Regions from separate parts of the Desulfosporomusa polytropa genome, predicted to be linked through region 3. Evidence: riboswitches for the same ligand, from Rfam matches in the RefSeq annotation. Region 3 holds a riboswitch; each other region holds the start of a gene.
What was found. Region 3 has a riboswitch for cobalamin ahead of ACZ449_RS08145 (TonB-dependent receptor). Riboswitches for the same ligand answer to the same signal wherever they lie in the genome.
Positions count from the first base shown of each region.

Region 1: another riboswitch for cobalamin. It lies ahead of cobI (precorrin-2 C(20)-methyltransferase); the one in region 3 lies ahead of ACZ449_RS08145 (TonB-dependent receptor).
Region 2: another riboswitch for cobalamin. It lies ahead of ACZ449_RS17200 (hypothetical protein); the one in region 3 lies ahead of ACZ449_RS08145 (TonB-dependent receptor).

Region 1 covers NZ_AP042400.1:3,827,884-3,834,404, forward strand. Annotated here, with positions in the region: gene ACZ449_RS19530 (FecCD family ABC transporter permease) at 1-336, opposite strand, end outside; gene cobI (precorrin-2 C(20)-methyltransferase) at 333-1,055, opposite strand; cobalamin riboswitch at 1,170-1,354, opposite strand; gene lpdA (dihydrolipoyl dehydrogenase) at 1,399-2,802, opposite strand; gene ACZ449_RS19545 (lipoate--protein ligase family protein) at 2,849-3,676, opposite strand; gene ACZ449_RS19550 (radical SAM protein) at 3,831-4,802, opposite strand; gene ACZ449_RS19555 (radical SAM protein) at 4,799-5,632, opposite strand; gene gcvPB (aminomethyl-transferring glycine dehydrogenase subunit GcvPB) at 5,620-6,521, opposite strand, start outside.
Region 2 covers NZ_AP042400.1:3,286,217-3,292,737, forward strand. Annotated here, with positions in the region: gene ACZ449_RS17190 (iron-containing alcohol dehydrogenase) at 43-1,200, shown strand; partial or broken gene ACZ449_RS17195 (IS3 family transposase) at 1,487-2,799, shown strand; gene ACZ449_RS17200 (hypothetical protein) at 3,457-4,542, opposite strand; cobalamin riboswitch at 4,652-4,850, opposite strand; gene eutJ (ethanolamine utilization protein EutJ) at 4,861-5,676, opposite strand; gene ACZ449_RS17210 (hypothetical protein) at 5,946-6,257, shown strand; gene ACZ449_RS17215 (DedA family protein) at 6,296-6,521, opposite strand, start outside.
Region 3 covers NZ_AP042400.1:1,319,360-1,325,880, forward strand. Annotated here, with positions in the region: gene ACZ449_RS08130 (carbon-nitrogen hydrolase family protein) at 1-636, shown strand, start outside; gene ACZ449_RS08135 (adenosylcobinamide amidohydrolase) at 683-1,783, shown strand; gene ACZ449_RS08140 (hypothetical protein) at 1,888-2,700, shown strand; cobalamin riboswitch at 3,118-3,300, shown strand; gene ACZ449_RS08145 (TonB-dependent receptor) at 3,569-5,785, shown strand; gene ACZ449_RS08150 (ABC transporter substrate-binding protein) at 5,798-6,521, shown strand, end outside.

The DNA.
Region 1 (6,521 bases), 2.5 Mb from region 3:
AGTATACGAATCAGCAAGTGGATTCATTAACAGTGCCTGAAAGACAACACCGGCCACTGCCAGACCCCCGCCAACTGCAATGGCTGCCAAAATACGTGGCAGGCGGATATCCCAAATAATAGCCATCTTGGCTGCATTGATATGAGCATAAGCCTCCGGACTACCTGTCAATTGGCCATAGATTACGGCAGCCGCATCAGCCATACTAATATCTGCCCGGCCAAACCCGATAGCCGCTAAGGTAAACAGCACCATAGCGGCTAAGAGGACGAACCCTGCCAACCGAACCTTAGCTTGCTTGCGTTGAAGCAGCGCTGTTAGCGAGCCGTTGCTCATGCCAGTGCGTGTTTACTCACTTTGGAGCGTTTCGTTAGGATGGTTGACAGATAGTTCACTTTTTTACTGCCGTTAGCAGCTAGATCATAGATGATTTCTTCGCCTTCCAAACCACATTTGGAAACCATAACAGCGTTTTCCACCATGCCATGTTTATGCAATTTTTCAACAATCTCGTTAAAGTTTTTGTATACTTTCATAAGTACAACATTGTCTGAGACAGCCAGTACCCTTTCTAATCGTTCATTATCAATGGTCGCTGGCACAATGCTCAGAATGTCGCCGCCCTCCGCGAGTGCCACCCCCAATCGATTGCCAATGGCTGAGAAGGAGTTAACTCCCGGAATATTGATAATCTCATGACCGGAATCTTCCAGTAAGCGTTGCACATACATATAGGTACTATACAGCATAGGATCGCCCAATGTCAGAAAGACTACTTTTTTACCGGCATCCAACAGAGCCAAGATAGTCTTTTTATTGTTTACCCAGGCATCTGACAGAGCTTGCACATTATAATTCATTGGAAATACCAATTCCAAAACCTCGCTGGCTTCCTGAATATAAGGCCGGGCGATAGACATTGCCGTGCTTTCGTCCTTTTTCTCTGTCCGGGGAGCAATGATTACATCTGCTGTTTTAATAGCGTTAATTGCTTTCAAAGTTAGTAATTCGGGATCGCCAGGCCCTACGCCGACGCCGTAAAAAATTCCTGCCATATTATAAACAACTCCTTAACGTAAATAAAATCTCTGTTACCACCCAATGGAGATAACAGAGATTGTTTGCCTAAAGTTGGCGCACAAATCCCCTCCCCATCGCTCGTAGGTTAAACGGTGATTGTCAAACAGGCAGTTCTTCTGACTTAGGATCATAGCTAATCTGCGCCTTCCCAAAATAGTGTTCTATTTCAGTGGCTTGTTGCAAATTGGCTCCCCATCACAGCGGCGGGACCGTGCCGGCTTTTAACCGGCTTCCCTATTAAGCCCAATCGGGCACCTGTTCCTTATGTAATTACCTAAATTGTATGATTAAACATATAAAAAGTCAAGCAATTTATGGTTACTTCTTTAGCTTCAACTTAGCCTGGTGAATACTCTCACCATAAATGCCATGCGCACTTTCCATAATACTTTCTGACAATGTAGGGTGAGGGTGAATGGTATGCGCAATGTCTTTAGCTGTTAATCTATTTCTAATTGCCAGGGTACCTTCCATAATAAGGTCACTGGCATGCGGCCCCATAATATGCATTCCCACCACTTTGCCGGTAGCTGTCTCGGCAATAATCTTCACCAGTCCATCAGTTTCGCCCATTGTTACCGCTTTACCATTGGCGGCAAAGTTAAATTTACTGGACTTGAACTCAAGATTTTGCGCCTTAGCTGCTTCTTCGGTCAAACCAACCATAGCGATTTCCGGTGTGGTAAATATGCAACTAGGTATTGCGCTATAGTCCATAACTGAATTCAGCCCCATAGCGTTTTCAGCCGCTACCAGGCCGGCCGTTGACGCCGTATGGGCCAACATGCTCTGTCCGGTAACATCGCCAATCGCATAAACACCTGCTATATTGGTTTCCATTCGTTCATTAACCTTAATACCTGTATGGTCAAAAGTCACGCCTAGCGTATCTAACCCCAGCCCTTCGGTCACCGGACTGCGACCTGCGGCAACAAGCACCTTTTCTACCAGGAATTCCTGGACGCCTTTGCCGGTATCGACTTTTACTACCACGCCGCCAGCAGCTTCTTCGATAGCCATCACTTTGGTTCCAGCCAGAGTTTTAATCCCCTGTTTGCGCAGGCTTAGTCCCATGCGTTTGATTAGGTCACCATCTAGCATTGGTAATATAGTTGGCAGCATTTCAACTACTATTACCTCACAGCCAAAGGCCTTCATTATCGCGCTAAACTCAATACCTACTACGCCGGCACCAATGACCAGCATGCTCTTAGGTACTTCAGTCAGCTCTAGCAATTCATCACTTGTGATAACCGCTGACAATTGATGCCCCGGAACCGGAATACTGCTGGGCGTTGAGCCGGTAGCAATAATTATTTTACTACCATCAACCGTTTCTTGTCCTGTCTCAGTGCTGATTACCAGTCGTTGAGGGCTGGTTACTGCAGCAACACCGCGAATTACCGCAATGTCATTACTCTTAACCAACTGCTCAATACCGCCTCTGAGTCCTGTCACTACTTTGTTTTTCCGTTCAATAATGGCATTAAAATCAAAGCCGATAGCCTCGGCCCTTAAACCAAATTCAGCACACCGCACTAAGTCCTGCCACTTTTCCGCACTTTTCAGCAAGGTCTTGGTGGGGATGCAGCCACGGTTTAGACACACTCCGCCTAGGTTATCTTTTTCAATTAACAGTACCCTGCCGCCCAAATGGGCAACGCGGATAGCAGCCACATAGCCGCCTGGACCGCCGCCAATGACAGCCACATCATAGCCCATGTTTATCCTCCTTTAGGAAACAAAGGGAACCGTCCCTCCATCTCCTTCAACGTAATAGGTTCCATGTATCTTGCGTGTATTTGGTCGCAGCCAGTTCTTGTGCCATTTCTCGTTCGGCTTGACTCAGGCTGTCAGCTGTCAGTTCCACACCTAAAGCCGGACCAAAGGCTGTGTGGATTGCCTTGCAGGCCTCTTCCCAGCTGATTTCCCGGTTAGCTGCTTCAGCTAGCGAGATCGCGCGTTTGGCAAGCATCTTAGCTACTGTAGCTTTGGCTTCCGGGGTTGGAAGATTAAGCAAAGAGGCTACCTGTTGAGGCTCAAAACGCAATAAAATTGAGCCATGCTGCAAAATAACGCCCTCTTTGCGAACTTGGGCGCTACCGATTATTTTACGTCCATCAAAAGTGACCTCATAATGAGAAGGCGCATCAAAACAGGCAGCTGACGCGTGATGACGGCACTTGGTCTGGCTATAAGCAGCCTTAGGCATGCTCATCTGGGCCTCAATGCCCAGCACTCTAAGTCCGTCCAGCAAGCCCTGACTAAAAAAACGATACGAGGCTGTGATGGTATGCGGAACAAGCGGATGCGTCTCGCTGACAACTAAGCTGTAGGTTAATTCAGCGTCATGCAGAACGGCACGACCCCCAGTCAATCGTCGGACAACGTCAATTCCCCGTTGGCGGCACCCGCTAATATCAACCTCAGCTGAGGCTTTTTGAAAATAGCCTACACTGACCGCCGCTGGCTGCCAGCCGTAAAAACGGATGGTCGGCGGCACTTGGCCTGCAGCATGTGCTTTTAATATTGCTTCATCGATCGCCATATTATCGGCGGCCCGACCAATGCCGCTATTGATAACTCGCCACTTCATGTCAGATTCCTCGCTTTCGCTTAGCTCTGGTGTCAGCACTATATACAACATGTTAACGGCTTTTTCAGGTAGGTGAGGTGTTGGCAAAAGCGGAAGTTAAACGTTAGTGGTGAAGCGTTGTCAATGCCTCACCTACCTGCGCCTGCAAACTTCTTTACTGCGGGATATCGCCAGGTATCAGTCCGCTTTCCAGCAACGCCTGTTTAACCTCTACCGGGGTAAGCGGCCGGGGATAGTTATACATAACCCCGCCGGGGCGTTCATTATAATAAGGCCGGTTACAGTCAGTACAGCCGCTGGTTTCAAAGGCTTTGCCATCTGCTAATCCAGTCACCATTTCTGCTCGGGACAGACTAATTCTGGTCAACTTGCCGTCCTGATAGTGAAAGACATCCCGGCTATAGCCTTGTTTTAAGAGAAAGTGTGCAATCTGAACGCGGCGATACTGACCAATAGCAGGCGGCGATTTATCTTCCCAAGCGGTGCCCCGTACGGGAGTGAAGGCAAATAGGCCCACTTGTATGCCATTATCCTGGCAGTTTGCAATTGTGGTAATCATTTCCTCTTCCGTCTCACCCAGGCCGACAATCAGGTGAGTGCTAACCCTGCCGGTTAGTTCATGAGCGCAGCTTTTTAAGAGTTCCCAGCGTTTGACCCACTGACCGCCTTTTACCTCATGATAGAGTTCAGCCGTAGCGGCATCCAGTGCAAGTGAGATGCGGTCTGCCCCCCTATCAAGCAGTTCTTGGGCCTGAGCTACTGTCTCTATGTCGGCGGAGATACAAACAGGCACACTGCATTCCTGACTTAAGGCCGCCAGCGCAGCAATACTTGTCTGCCAACTTTGGCTGCCCTTGACAACCTGGAGGCAAGCCCGCTTAATTTGACCAGCCTGAAAAGCTGCACCGACTGCCTGCACAGCTTCCTGCCTCAAAAATTCCGGCCAAGTGACCCGGGATAACATATCTGTCCGGGCTGAACTGTCTCTGGACTGGGCGCAAAACCGGCAACTGTTCTGGCATTTTTCCCCCAACATAATGTAAGCAGTAGTTGGGAGTACATCTGTCTTGAGCTGTTTTTTACCTACTACGCAGGCCGTACCTGCTGACAACTTCCATAGGCTCATAATACGCAGCACTCCTCTCCCCGGCTCAGAGTAAGTCCCAGTTTTTCGGCCAACCTCACGGCCGCCGGGGCCGGATTGACAATCACATCAAAACCAATCCGAACAGCCCATTTATCTAGTTCCTCTCGATAATGCCCACCAGGTCGCATGCAGCCAAGATGGAGCGGGATATGGGGAAAGGTTAGTCTGGCATGACTTAACAGACTGGCAGTCTCTAACAGGTTGGGTGGCTGCCTGTCGGCAAATCGGGTACCACGCGTCGGCATAAATACAATAAAGGTCAGTGTCTCAGCACCAAGCTCCCTGAGCAGCTCTAACGCGTGGTATTCGCCGCTGATTTCACCGCCCTTAAGGCCAATGCAGATATGCGGCATTACCTTAACCTTTTGCCTGAGTGCCTGGTAGCAGGCTATATAATCATCAACAGTGCGGTTATTGCCAAACACCTCCCGAATAGTGGTGTTATCAGCGAGAAAGTCAAAGGATACACAATCCGCTACAGTTGCCACTTGCTCAATAACAGCAGCACTTACCAGTCCGACATGCATGTTAAACCGCTTGTTTTGCTTAAGTTCAGCCAAGCGGTCAATATGCTCGGCAACTGGCACAGCTCCATCAGTCTGGCAGCCACCGCTCACCAGCCAGCTGGCGCTGTTGTCCGCGCCAGCACTAGTTATATCAGCAAGCGGTTTCATATGTTTTAGATAATGTCCACCGCAATGGGCGCAATTCAGTTCACATTTTGTACCTGTCACACTTACTGTCTTGGTCTGCTGAGGATAGGAAAACCGGATAGTATCAGGCAGTGGCAGCCGCTCTACTTTTGCCATTTTACTACAGGCTTACGGGCGGCAGCCGTTTCGTCAAGACGGCCCACTACGGTAGTGCGCGGCGCCTGGGTAATTAGGGAAGCGTCTTCTTCGGCTTCCCTGGCAATAAGGTGCATTACCGCAATAAAGCCATCAAGCGTTTCCTTACTTTCGGTTTCGGTGGGTTCAATCATCATAGCCTCTTCCACAATAAGCGGAAAATAGATGGTTGGCGGGTGATAGCCATAATCCAGCAAACGTTTCGCAATGTCAAGAGTATGAACGCCATATGCTTTCTGTTTTTTGGGAGTAATGATACATTCATGCATACAGAATCGATCAAAAGGTGCATAAAAATCCTGTTTAAGCTGACTTAGGCAATAGTTGGCGTTAAGTACGGCATCTTGGCTCGAAGTCTTGAGGCCGTCAGGCCCCATAGCTCGGATATAGGTGTAAGCTCGGACAATAACCCCAAAATTGCCATAGAAAGAGTGCACTTTGCCAATCGACAGCGGCCGCTCTTCTGCCAAGTGAAATTTACCAGCCTTCTGGACAATATGGGGAGTAGGCAAAAAGGGAATTAGGGCCTTTTTTACACCAAGCGGTCCTGAACCGGGACCGCCGCCGCCGTGCGGCGTGCTGAAGGTTTTGTGCAGGTTAAAATGCACGACATCAAAGCCCATATCTCCTGGACGGGTTAGGCCCATTATGGCATTAGCGTTGGCACCATCGTAATATAAGAGCCCGCCGGCATCATGAACGATTTGAGCAATCTCTTGGATATTTTTTTCAAATAAACCCAAGGTACTAGGATTTGTCAGCATAAACGCGGCCGTATCATCACCAATAACAGCCTTTAACGCATCAAGGTCAACGGCGCCGTCAGGATGGGATTTTATCTCGACAATGT
Region 2 (6,521 bases), 2.0 Mb from region 3:
GCTACTCTTTGGTGAACCGATGTATAAGGAGGCTATCGTCTTATGGAAAAGATCCATGAATATTTTATGACACCTATTAGCATCTTAGGTACAGGCTGTATGGAACGAATTGTCGCCTATATAAAACCAATGATGTTTAGAAAAGCTCTAATTGTCAGCGACAAAATTCTTGTCGATACTGGACTGATTGACAAACTTCTGAGCTTACTTACTACTGAGGGGATTTTTTATATCATATATAAGGACGTTTCGCCTAACCCAACAGTCGACCAAGTAAATTATGGTTTAAAATTACTTAGGGATAATGGCTGTGATTTCTTGATATCGTTTGGCGGCGGCTCCCCTCATGACTGCGCTAAAGCCATCGCTCTTTTAGCTACCAATGACGGTGAAATTGCCAACTACGAGGGCTTGAACCAATCCAAAAAACGAGCTGCACCGCTTATTGCCATAAATACGACAGCCGGAACAGGCAGTGAACTCACGCGGTTTTGCGTTATTACTGATGAGAAACGACACGTAAAAATGACCATTAACGATTGGCATGTTACCCCTATCATTGCGGTAAGCGACGCCGAACTCATGCTGGGCATGCCACCTGGTCTCACTGCAGCTACCGGCATGGATGCCTTAACCCATGCCATCGAAGCTTATGTATCGACAAATGCCAGTCCGGTAACTGATTGCAAAGCAGTAAAGGCGGTTGAGTTAATTGCCGGTAGCTTATGTACTGCCTATAACAATGGCAGCGACTTAAAATCTAGAGAAGCCATGGTTTTCGCGGAATACCTAGCTGGCATTGCCTTTAATAATGCCAGTCTTGGCTATGTACATGCTCTCGCTCACCAACTGGGCGGCTTTTACAATCTGCCCCATGGCCTGTGCAATGCTATTTTATTACCTGCTGTCATGAAATATAACCTGCCAGCCGCCATTACTAAATATGCTGATCTTGCCCGCGCTGCCGGAATCAATACTACCAACCAGTCATCAGAGGCAAGCGCCAACGAATTTGTCGCCCAAGTGCAGCAGCTTAATAAAGATTTGGGCCTGCCAGCCAGACTATCGGAACTACGAGGCTTTAAACCGGAAGACATACCTTTGTTGGCAGAAAATGCGCTTAAGGATGTCTGCTGCCAAACCAACCCCCGCCAGGGCTCACAACAAGATATCGAAGATATCTACCAATCAATTTTATAGGCTTAAAGAAAACCGCTAACGCGTTCCTTTGGCTTAAAGTTCAATCAATGGAATACGAAGAGAGGGGTTTTACTTTTGTCATTGCCACAAAAGTAACAAAAGGTCTAGGCCCAAAGCCTCCAAAAGCTGAAAAGCCAGGCGATATTCCTAAAATCCGTAAACTCGCTACGTGAACCGGTACCCCGATAATGGACACTATTATAAAGTCCGTATCGGGGTTTTTGTATGTTCATAGAACGAATAAATGTATATAATGAAATTATTAATTACCGGAGGCGGAATTTTAGTGAGTAATATATTCTATAGCGAATCGGATCAACACATCCTTCTGAGAAACCCCAATGTAGAGAAAGTAACTGACCGCTATATCTCGTATCATTCCGATTTTAAAATTAGAGCGGTCAAAGAATACTTATCTGGAAAGAAGCCTAGACAAATTTTTATTGACAATGGCTTCAATCTTCAACTAATAGGAGACGATAAACCATTTGTCTGTATCAAAAGATGGCGTATCATTTTCAAACAGCGTGGTGAGCAAGGTCTGAGAGAAGCGGGACGAAGTTCAAAAGGTATCCGTTTAACAGGCAGAGAGTCGTCCATTGAAGATAAGTTAAAAAAGGCCGAGGCCAAAATTTATTTTCTTGAGGCAGAAAATGAATTGTTAAAAAAGATACGGGAGAAAGAAAGAAGGCGTTAAATGCTGCAGAAAAGTTCCAAATCATATATCGAGTCATACGAAAGTATCCGAAGTATCGTATGATTAGTTACTTATGTGAGATAGCACAAGTTAGCCGTAGCGGGTTCTATGCCTGGCTGAAGGCAGCACCTAGTCGATACCAGAGAGAAGAGCATGACAGAAATGATTATAAACTGATTGAAGAAATATTTATTGCTACTAAAAGAAAGGGTGGCTGGCGCACGATAAAGATGAATCTAGAAAGAGAGTACGCAATTCTTATGAATCACAAGAAGATTTTGCGTATTATGCGAAGGTTCCAATTGGTTACGGTGGTGAGACGGAAGAATCCGTATCGAAAAATGGCAAAGGCAACTCAACCTCATAAAACGGTATGTAATCTGCTAAAGCGCAAGTTTGATCACCACGAGCCGCAAAAGGTCATGTTAACCGATATTACCTATCTATATTACGCCGAGGGGCGTAAGGCTTACTTATCGGTCATTAAAGACGGATCAACAAGAGAAATTTTGGCTTACCATCTATCGACTTCTCTCGAAATGGGTCTTGTGATGAAAACGCTGGACCGATTACAGGAAACTTTGGGCGGAAACATCCACCCTGACGCAATTATACACTCGGATCAGGGATTTCATTATACACATCCTGAATTTCAGTGCAGGGTGAAAGAATTATTGATAAAACAGTCCATGTCTAGGAAGGGCAACTGTTTGGATAACGCATCAATGGAGTCATTCTTTGGACATATGAAGGATGAAATTAATATAAAAGAGTGCCAAAGCTTTACTGAAGTTCAGAATAAGATCGATGAATACATTGAGTATTACAATTGCCAACGTTACCAATGGGGATTAAAAAAGATGACCCCAAATCAATATCGGGATCATCTTATCGCTTCCTAAAACGGATTTCTTCTCACTGTCCTAATTTAGGGTACCAGTTCACGCTCAAACAATACGGATTTTTTAACGGAATACCGCCCGGCTTTTCTCCTGCGGAACGCTTTTTCCGGCAAAGGCCGGGAGGTTACGGGGAGTTGCCGTGAATTGCAAGGCCTAACCCTTGCAATTACTACGATACCGTTAACCCCTTTGCATACTTTGAGTACTTTGCGGTAACAATCCTTAAAATAGGCTTGGTTTTAGGCTATGGAGTTAGGTTTGTTAAACCACAAAGGACACAAAGAGCGCAAAGGGTTTCGAAGGGTAAGCGGTTTTACTTTTGTCATTGCCACAAAAGTAACAAAAGGTCTAGGCCCTAAGCCTCCAAAAGCTGAAAAGCCGGGCAATATTCCTAAAATCCGTAAACTCGCTACGCTCAAACAATACGGATTTTTTAACGGAATACCGCCCGGCTTTTCTCCTGCGGAACGCTTTTTCCGGCAAAGGCCGAGGGGGCTACGGGGAGTTGCCGGGCGTAAACAGTACGGCCGCCTGTGCCGGGTTTTGTACTTGACGCCCCTTGTTTTATAATGCCTCCGCGACTCCCAAAACTTATAAATTCATAAAAAAAGTAATGCCCTACAGCGAGAATGAACTGCAGGGCATTACTTTTTTGCTTTACATGCCAAACATACTAATAAGCGCCTTTACCAGCAAACCTGAAACCATCCCCATAAAGGGGTCAGCTATTGCTGTCACAGTCATAGTTACACCACCAATAATGGTATCAACACTACCCACGCCACTATTTAGTGCCAAGCTGGCATTGATGGGTACAGTTACAATAGCACCTAACACTAAGAGAAAGCCGGCAATGGATTCATTTGGTACATACTTTCCAATCTTGACAAGTAACCCAGCCGCCAAAATAGCAGCCATACTGACCATCATTAAAACTCCTGACGCTAGTGGATGCGGCGCAGCTCCGGTAGCTGAAATGATAGCCTGAACTGGCGCACCGCCAAAAAGTGAGGATACGATATCAGCAATACTGCTGATAATTGTCAGATAATCAAGATTCACTTCCGTCTTGGCTAAGGTCTGCGCCGTAATATTACCAAAAGCGATATTGGCACCAATATTCAGAGCACTTAAGCCTAGCGCCCCGCGAACCACATTTTTCGTAAAGGACAGCTTTCGCATAACAAACCGTTCACGCCCCGGTTCAACCGCCAGCTGCTGATTCCGTTTTAACCAAACACTAACCAGCGACGAAATAGCAACACAACTAACAATAGCATAAATAAGTTTATCAGCTGGATTTGGGGTAATATAATAACTTAAAAGAGCTGCAATTATAGAACTACTACCCACAATAGGATTTCTTACAGTCATTTCCACAGCAACCTTGGCTAAAACTATCCCTATACCGGCCATCATGGCATATGTAATCACCGGACCAATAAAAGCAACGATAACTTTAAACAGTCCTAACAACCCGACAGCAAGCAAAATCACGCCCTCAAGAAAAACCATCGAAATTCGTTCCTGCACAGTACGCCCCATGGTTCCTACCAGCGTTAACGTCTCCGCCTGAAAAGAAATAGGAGCCACAACCCCTAATACCCCACAGCCGATGGCGCCAATAATAAAACCAGCTGCCGTCGGAACAGACGCAAAACCGAAGGTCAAAGCATATAAACCTCCTGGTATGGCGTTGATTACTACTCCCAGAGCTACAATCAAATCCTGCATACTCAACATGTTTACCCCCTATTTTTTTTGCGCCAAACATAAATACTCCTAGCCCAAAAGGGCTAGGAGCTTACTATTCATAATCCTATCCTTCTGGTATTACCCCTGGCGCGGAGGTAAATAACAGCCAATACAGGCAGGTCTCCTGGCTTACGGATCGTAAGAATACCTCACCTTCCCGGATTCTCGGTGGCATATTAAAGGTAATCTTCCCCGATTACAGTGGCGCGACCGCGTCGTTTAAGGATTTTCCAATCCTTCCGAACTTCCCTATTCTCCTCTTAAACGTAAGAGGCACCTGTATGGTGGCGTTATTAAGTTCTATTTTTAACCAAACATAGCAATTCCGAGCGGTGTCACCAGCAACGGATGTGGCGGAACATGCACCTGCCGGCCAAACGCTTTACCAAACTCGGTTTCAAACCCCTGCAAATATGCAGTACCGCCCACTACATAAACAGGATAATCATCAAACTCTTCATATCCGATTAACATATTTTTAACCACAGTTGCCATTTTTTCCACAACCGGCAAAATGACCGGCATAATTTTACGGTGCTGAGTAGAATCGCGCTTCAGCAATTCAGCTTCTTCAAAGGATATCTTATAAGCACCAGCCAAAACTAAAGACACATGTGTACCGCCTGTTGGTTCATCGGCCGTAAAAACCAATTCCCCATTACGTAACACAGCAATACCGGTGGTGCCACCACCAATATCTACCACAATACCATGCGTAATTCCCAACGCCTCCGCTGCTGCCACCGGTTCATCTACCTGGCAAACTGGTTCCAAACCAGCCCCGGCGATAACATGACCACAGGCCATCGCGTTTCTTCCTACTGTTCCCGGGGGAATGGCAGTAGCTCCTTTATCTAAGGTAATTCCCATCCGTGCTTCGATCTCGGCCTTCAACTCTTCAACAATAACCATGGCTCCTCGAAAGTCAACAACCAAACCATCCTTAACCACCGAAGCCCACTGCATACTCCCTGCCACCGGGTTACCGGCCGCATCAGTAACAACCAGCACAACATCGGCTGTTCCCAGATCAACCCCGACCTTGTAAGGGCCTGGCAGATCGGCTACCGTTTTGGTTTCAATCAATTCATGCAATTTATGAATCTTCTCATAAGCTTCCACGCATTAGCCCCCCCCCCTAACCACCTGCATTACTTAGGTTTATAGGTATTTGCTTTCCCTAAAACTCAGGCAAATATCTGTTACCATAACCATAATTTTATTACCTGTATTTTACTATCCCCTTACACGCTTGTATATAGTAGATTCTTGTCTTTTTCTGTTGCTAAAATAATTAACGCTTATTACAACTGGTGTAATAAGATTGCCTTGTCTCTCCCGCTCGTAAAGGCTATAATAAGAATAGATAGTTTTAAAGGCAGGTGTCAGCAATGGAGAATACAGAATTCCTGCGAGCCATCAGCGCTATTATCAAAGAAGAAATTAAACCTATTACCCAACGCCTAGACAACATGGAAAAAGATATTATCACCATCAAGTCAGATATGGCCACTAAAGCCGATATTACCCGATTAGAAAATAAAATTGAGCAATATGGCGAAGTCCAGCAAAAGGACATCTATCACCTGCTCCAATTAACCAGTAAAAAGATTGATACCATTCATGAAGATTTAAAGTCCTTGGCAGAAGTCACCGGCGAACATGAAATCAAAATTCGTTCTCTTGCCCGCCGTCCTGTTTAAAGGCAACCAAGTAATTAGCCCGGCCTCAATGTGCCGGTTTATTTTTTTGCACAAAAAAGCAAATACCAGATTAAAACTACGATAGCCACTACGCCTATAGCTAACATACCAATAGAATTACCTACACCAGCTATCTGTTGCCAATTATACCCCAATCCAATCCCCAGATAGATAAGAGCACCACACCAAACAATTGAACTAAAAAAAGTCCCGAAAATATAGTTCTTACCATTCATCTGAACAAAGCCTGCGGAAATAGGGATA
Region 3 (6,521 bases):
TATTTCTTTGCATGTGAACGAGAGACCAAACCTATTGAGATACCTATTCAGCCATCAATAGCGGTGGAACCGATTCTAAAGCTGGCAACCGAGAAACAGGTAACTGTATTTCTCGGTTGCGCCGAGCAGGACGAAAAAAGTAGTAAGTATTATAATAGTTGCCTGGTTATCGGTCCTGACGGCAAAGTATTGGGTCGTCACCGGAAAAAACAGGCTCATGGTGGTGTATCAGAAGGCTGGGCAGATAAAGGCGAGCAGCTGGAGCCAATTATGTGCGGTGACAGAAAGGCAGGCATCTTAATCTGTGCTGATTCCTGGTATGAAGAGAATGCCGTTGCGCTGGCCGACAAAGGTGCCGATATCATTGTCGTGCCTGCTGCCTGGCCGCCCAATAGCTGCGGCGGTCCGCCGGAAAACGCCTGGAAAAAGGCTTCAGCTGTCAGCAAACGGGCATTGTGGGTGTGCAATCAGACAGGAAAACAGGAACGGTTGGACTTTACTCACGCCCAGAGCGCTGTCGTTGTCGACGGCGAAATGCAACTGGAATATAGTGGTGATCCTGCCGTACTCTTATTTGAATGGGATTTTAATAAACAATGCGCCTGGGTAAATGAATTTGCGGTCTTAACACTGTAAAGAGGGTGGAAATATGAGCTTTTGGATACATGGGAGGGAACAGGCTTTGAAACTTTGCGTTTTAGCTACCGGTGATTCTGTCTATAGGTATTATAAAAGCATTGTTATCCCGTTTGAGCAGCCGCGCAAAGTGAGTAGTACCGCTATTGTCAATGGCGGCTACCGGGAAGACCTGACAGCCGTGTTTAATAATGACTGCAATCCTGGGGCGGGGATGGCGTGCACCATGCGGGCACCCACCTATCAGGAGCACATGCGGATCATTGCCGAGGAAATCGGCCTTGACCCGGCGACAACCGCTGGGATGGGGACGGCGGCTTCGATGGAGAATGTGGCAATACATACGGAGTGTTATCAAAACCTGACAGTAACAGCCATTGTCACTGGCGGGATTGAGGTTAATGGCGGTCGTGTGGGCGATCCGGCTACTTATTTTAAACCTATTGATAAAAGTACAATGGAAAAACCAGGTACCATCAATATTATCCTGGTTATTGACGCTGATTTGCCACCAGGTATTCTGAATCGGGCTATGGTCACTTGTACTGAGGCCAAAACGGCTGCTTTGCAAGAGCTTATGGCAGGCAGTAATTACTCGGCAGGGTTGGCTACCGGTTCAGGCACCGATCAGACCATTGTCATAGCTAATCCCATTTCGCCACTATATTTGGAAAGCGCTGGCAAGCATTCTAAGCTGGGAGAGTTAATTGGCAGGGCGGTATTGCCAGCAGTTAAAGAGGCTTTATGTAAGCAGACAGGGCTGTCGCCACAGCAGCAGCATAGTATGCTGCGCCGATTCAAACGGTATGGAATCAAGGAAGAGACACTGTGGCAGGCTTATGCAGGCAATTCCGACAAGGTTGTGATTAAACCTAAATTTATGGATGCACTCTACCAAGTAGACGATGATAATTACCTAGTGACCTATGCTGCTTTATATGTGCACCTTTTGGATGAACTCCAGTGGGGACTATTGTCGGGCATCGAAGTGCGGCAGGCTGCTAATGAACTGCTTACGGCAGCCGTCACCAAATACGGTGTGGAAGCGCCGGTGGTTATTGGGACTTGTATTGATTCTTGCTTAAAAGCCTGGCAGTCTGCGCTGCTGGCAATTATTAAGAGAAAGTGCAGAGAATTAATAAGGTGATGTTAAAACCTTGTATATATTATTGTTTTAATTCGTTTAAAAGCATTGATTTAGCTAACAATTTGCTATAATAAAGGAAAGGATTACAAGGGGGATGATGAGCTATGATTGTTCACTTTGTTGCTCGTTTATTAGTATGCATAATTGTGTGTGTGGTATCTCTTGCTGTGACAATGCCTGATGTTTGTGCTGAAACCAGAATTTTATCGAAAGATACTAAACTTCATCCGCAGGGATGGGGTGTTGGTGATTCTATTCAATTCAAAAAAAATACTAGCATCAGTTTGAATGAACAAGAGGAAGTTGTTTCTGGGACAATTGACAAGGACACTTTGCTGTCGCCGCGTGGCTGGAATCGGGTGATTAATGATTATTACTATACAACTGTCCATACCGATTTTGGACCTTATTACCACCATTTTTATTACCATCCGTTTTTCAACAACGATTATGCTGTGAGCATTCCGGGTTACGGACACTTGCTTTATAAAGGTGGAACAGAGGTGATTTTTAGTGAACAGGGGGATGTTATTTCTGGGACAATAGCGAATAAGGCTACGGTTCGTTTGGTAGACGAAAAATATGGTTTTGTGACTTTCAAGAGTGATACAATTCTGATGTTTTTCAACTCGGGTGCGGTTATATCCGGTACTTTGGATGAGGATACATATTTGCGCCCAGTTGGCTGGCAAAAGCTTCTCAAAGGAGATAATTCTGCAGGATTTATTAAATTTAGTAAGGGAAAAACCGTTACGTTCAATGAAAAAGGAGAACTGACTTACGGAACAATAAAAGAAGATGTAGTGCTGTTAGCTGAAGATGGAACGCACAAAGGTTTTTCTGCAGGATCAGCTGTTGAGTTTAATGAAATAGGGGTAGCTAAGATAAAGGTTAATTTTGAACAGGGTATGCACTAAATAACTGAGGAGAAGCTGGGGAGTGCTGCTCTTGAGTTTGTATGGACTGGGGGACAAGGAACAGGAACCTGTCCCCCAGTCCCGTTTTAAAACCTGGAGGATGCCGTGTTCTAGGGGGTATCGCCAACAAACAGCATCTTTGCTGGTACTGGGCCTATACCGAGGCTATTAACAAATTCCCGATCTAATAATCTTCAGATGTGGCACTTGATGACAGCGACGCTGGTATTACCCCTATTCTGCAAAATATTTAACAGAAACTAACGTGATTTGTAATTAACGCACCTTACCCTTAGTTTTTTCCTGCTTGAAATACACTTGGGAAAAAAGTTAAATGAATGCTAGTTTTAAAACATCCGGGCAAAAATTGACATGTTATGGCAAAAATGATATTATTAAAAAATCAACTGAAAACAATTGAATCTTGTTGAGATGGGTGCCCGCAAGGGCTTAATAGGGAAGACCGGTGTGATGCCGGCGCGGTCCCGCCACTGTAATAGGGAGCGAATCCGAGGTATGCCACTGAGATATGTATTCTTGGGAAGGCTTGGATGAGCAATGAACTAGAGCCAGGAGAACTGCCTGTCTATCAATCACCGTTTTTACCCACGAGCGATGGGGAGGAGATTTGCGCACCTGAGTTGTGTCTTGTTTTTCCCGGCGTAGATAGTGCCGGATTTTTGATAAGAATAACTTTACCGCTTTCAAAATCTCCTGTCCGCCGGACGGGAGATTTTGTTTTGCTATTTACCAAATTAACAGGGTGGGAGGGAAGGCTGGGCTGAACTGGAAAGATATGAATGGTTTTTCCGGAGCTTTTTATCGGTCATGAGCAATGATAAATTTATTACTATGTTGAGGTGGCACTATGGAGAGAAAATTTACCAGAAAAAACAAAAGACATTTGCTGGCGGCAGCAATCGCGTGTGCGGTCGCCTTGGGCTTTAATTCCACCTACGCATATGCGGAAGAAGAGGCGGATGCGGCGGAAACTTCAGCACCGGCGGCAAAATCAGATTCTTCCGCATACAAACTGGAGAAAGTTGTCGTTGAAGGCAAGAAAGATAAGAAAGAGGATTCCGATACCGGCTTTGTCGACCCAAATGGCAGCGTGGGTTTTTTAGGCGAGAAAAATGTTATGGATACGCCGTTTACGCAAACTACGCTGACCAGTAAAACCATCGAAACCTTCGGCGCGGCCAGCCAGCCGCTGGATAGCATCCTGTCCAACAGTCCCTCGATTCAGGCGTCGGGCAGTGCGCTGCACAATGATTTTACTTTCCGGGGATTTCGCGCCAACGGAACGAGTTCCTATGTGAACGGCATACCGGGTATGTTTACGCAATTCAGTGCTCCTACCTTTATGATCGACCATATTGATTTAATTTCCGGACCGAACAGCGGAATAAGCGGCACGGGGGCACAATATGAATCAGATACCGCCGGCGGGCTGGTCAATTTTGTATCCAAAAAAGCACCGGAACAGCCGCTGACGCGCTATACGCAAACTTTTTCCGGTTATGGCTCGTTCGGTGAATATATGGACATCGCCCGCCGGTTTGGCCGGAATAACGCCTGGGGCGTACGTATTAACACTGAAATGGTAAACGGCGAAACCTCAATCCATGGAGAAAAGATGAAGGCGCGGGGAATTTTCGCCAATATTGACCACCGGGATGCCAACAGTACGACTAATATATTGACCGGCTACCGGGAGCTTGAGATTCAAGGCGGACAGCGCTGGTTCAAATTTGGCAGTGCTGTTACCAGTCTGCCGAGTGTGCCCGATGCCAGCGGTGATTACGGCTTTGACGGCATGGTCAAAGCGTCCCGTGGCTGGATTTTCGCGCTGAACCACGAACAGAAGGTCAGTAAAGACTGGAAAGTGTTCTTTAACGGCGGTCTCAACCGCAATACCCTGACGAAAAATGTGAGCGCCACCAACAGCGCTTTTACGGTTAAGAACAACGCAGGCGATTATGATCTGTACGTTACCAACGGCGGCACGCCGATGAATACCTATTATGCCCAACTGGGGACTCAGGGGAAAATTGACGGTGGCGCGGTCACGCACAATGTGACGCTGGCTGTCGACAAATCCTGGCGTAACCGCGAATCCGCCAAAGTTACGGTAAATGACCTCATCGGCACAGGCAAGCTTTATAGCGGCATAACGCAGACGCTTCTGCCGAACACCGGTTACTCGACAGGGTTGACAGAAAAGCAGCGTTTCTGGGGCTGGTCGTTGGTCGACAATATCGAATATCAGAAATGGGAGTTCCTGCTGGGGGTGCACAAGCATTTTGCCACAGTGGATTCTTATACGGCGAAAACCGGAACAAAAACGGCCAGTGTTGACAGCGATGCCTTTTGTCCGACCTATGGAATTGTATATAAACCGGCAACCAATATTTCCTTGTATGCCAGCCACTCGGAAAACTTTAATAAAGGCACTGTCGTAGGCAGCAGCTATTTAAATGCCGGCGATATTTTAGCGCCTGCTAAGAGCAAGCAGGATGAAATAGGGGTCAAATATGAACAGGCCGGTATTCTTACGACACTCAGTTTCTTTGATATTGAACAGGCCAATAATATTGAAGTTGCTGGTACAAGCAGCTCTAAATACTATTTGATCCAGGACGGCCGTGAACGGCATAAGGGCATAGAGTTGGCGGCCAGCGGCAGCTTGGGCGACAAATGGACGCTAATGGGAGGCATTACGCGGCTGATTGCCACCCAGGAAAAAACCAAAGGCGGCCAGTATGATGGTTATGACGTCAGCGGCCGGGCCAAATGGAACGCAGTCGCCGCTTTGGAATATCAGGCCGACAGCCGGCTTAGCCTTATCGGACGGGTCCGGTATACCGGCGAATCGACAATTAATTATCAAAAGCTTGCGGTTCCCGGCTATACGACCTTTGATTTTGGTCTGAAATACAAAACGAAAATTGACAGCGTACCAACTGTGTTCAGTTTGATGTGCTACAATCTGACCGATAAAGATTATTGGCAGGTGGCGCGCGGTGACCAGTTGTACGTATCAACACCCCGCACCCTTGTCTTGTCGGCGCAGTTCGACCTGTAAGGGGTAAGCGGAATGGCGAGAAGCAGGGAAAGCTATATGGAAAAAGGCCGCCTCCTTGTAAAGGCGGCCTGTCTTCTGGCATTATTCGGACTGGGTTTATTTTTCAGGTATTCCGACCAGCCAGCACAACCACCCGGCCCTGACCGGGAAATTGTGCTGGCAGCGGCCAGAGATCTGACACCGGGCAGTAAAGATCCTTATTATACCAGTCTCATCCTGGAGGTATGGGAACCGCTGGTGGGAGTTGGCGAGGACGGTCAGCCCGCTCCCAAGCTGGCAAGGCGATGGGAGCATTCCGACGATTATAAAGAGTGGACGTTTAAGCTGACGGAAGGCGTAACGTTTCATGACGGCACACCGTTTAACGCGGCGGCCGTAGTACAAAATTTCGAACGCTACCGCGTGATATCGCCCCGGACGTCCAGCTTCTACTTGTTTGATATCCACAAAATTTATCCTCATTTACGGCGGGCGGAAGCGACGGGCGAATATACCGTCCAACTGACCTTTGACCGACCGTTTCCGACCTTATTATACAGTATGACGAATTTTGGCAGCGCTATGTTCAGTCCGGCCTGCTTCGACGCTCGTACCGGCGACTTCGTTACCGCGGTTGCCGGTACCGGCCCGTTTAAGATGATCGGACATTTTAACAAACAATATACCCTGCTGGAGCGCAATGAGACGTATTACGGCAGCAAAGCCAAAGCAAAAACAATTCGAGTCAGGAATATAC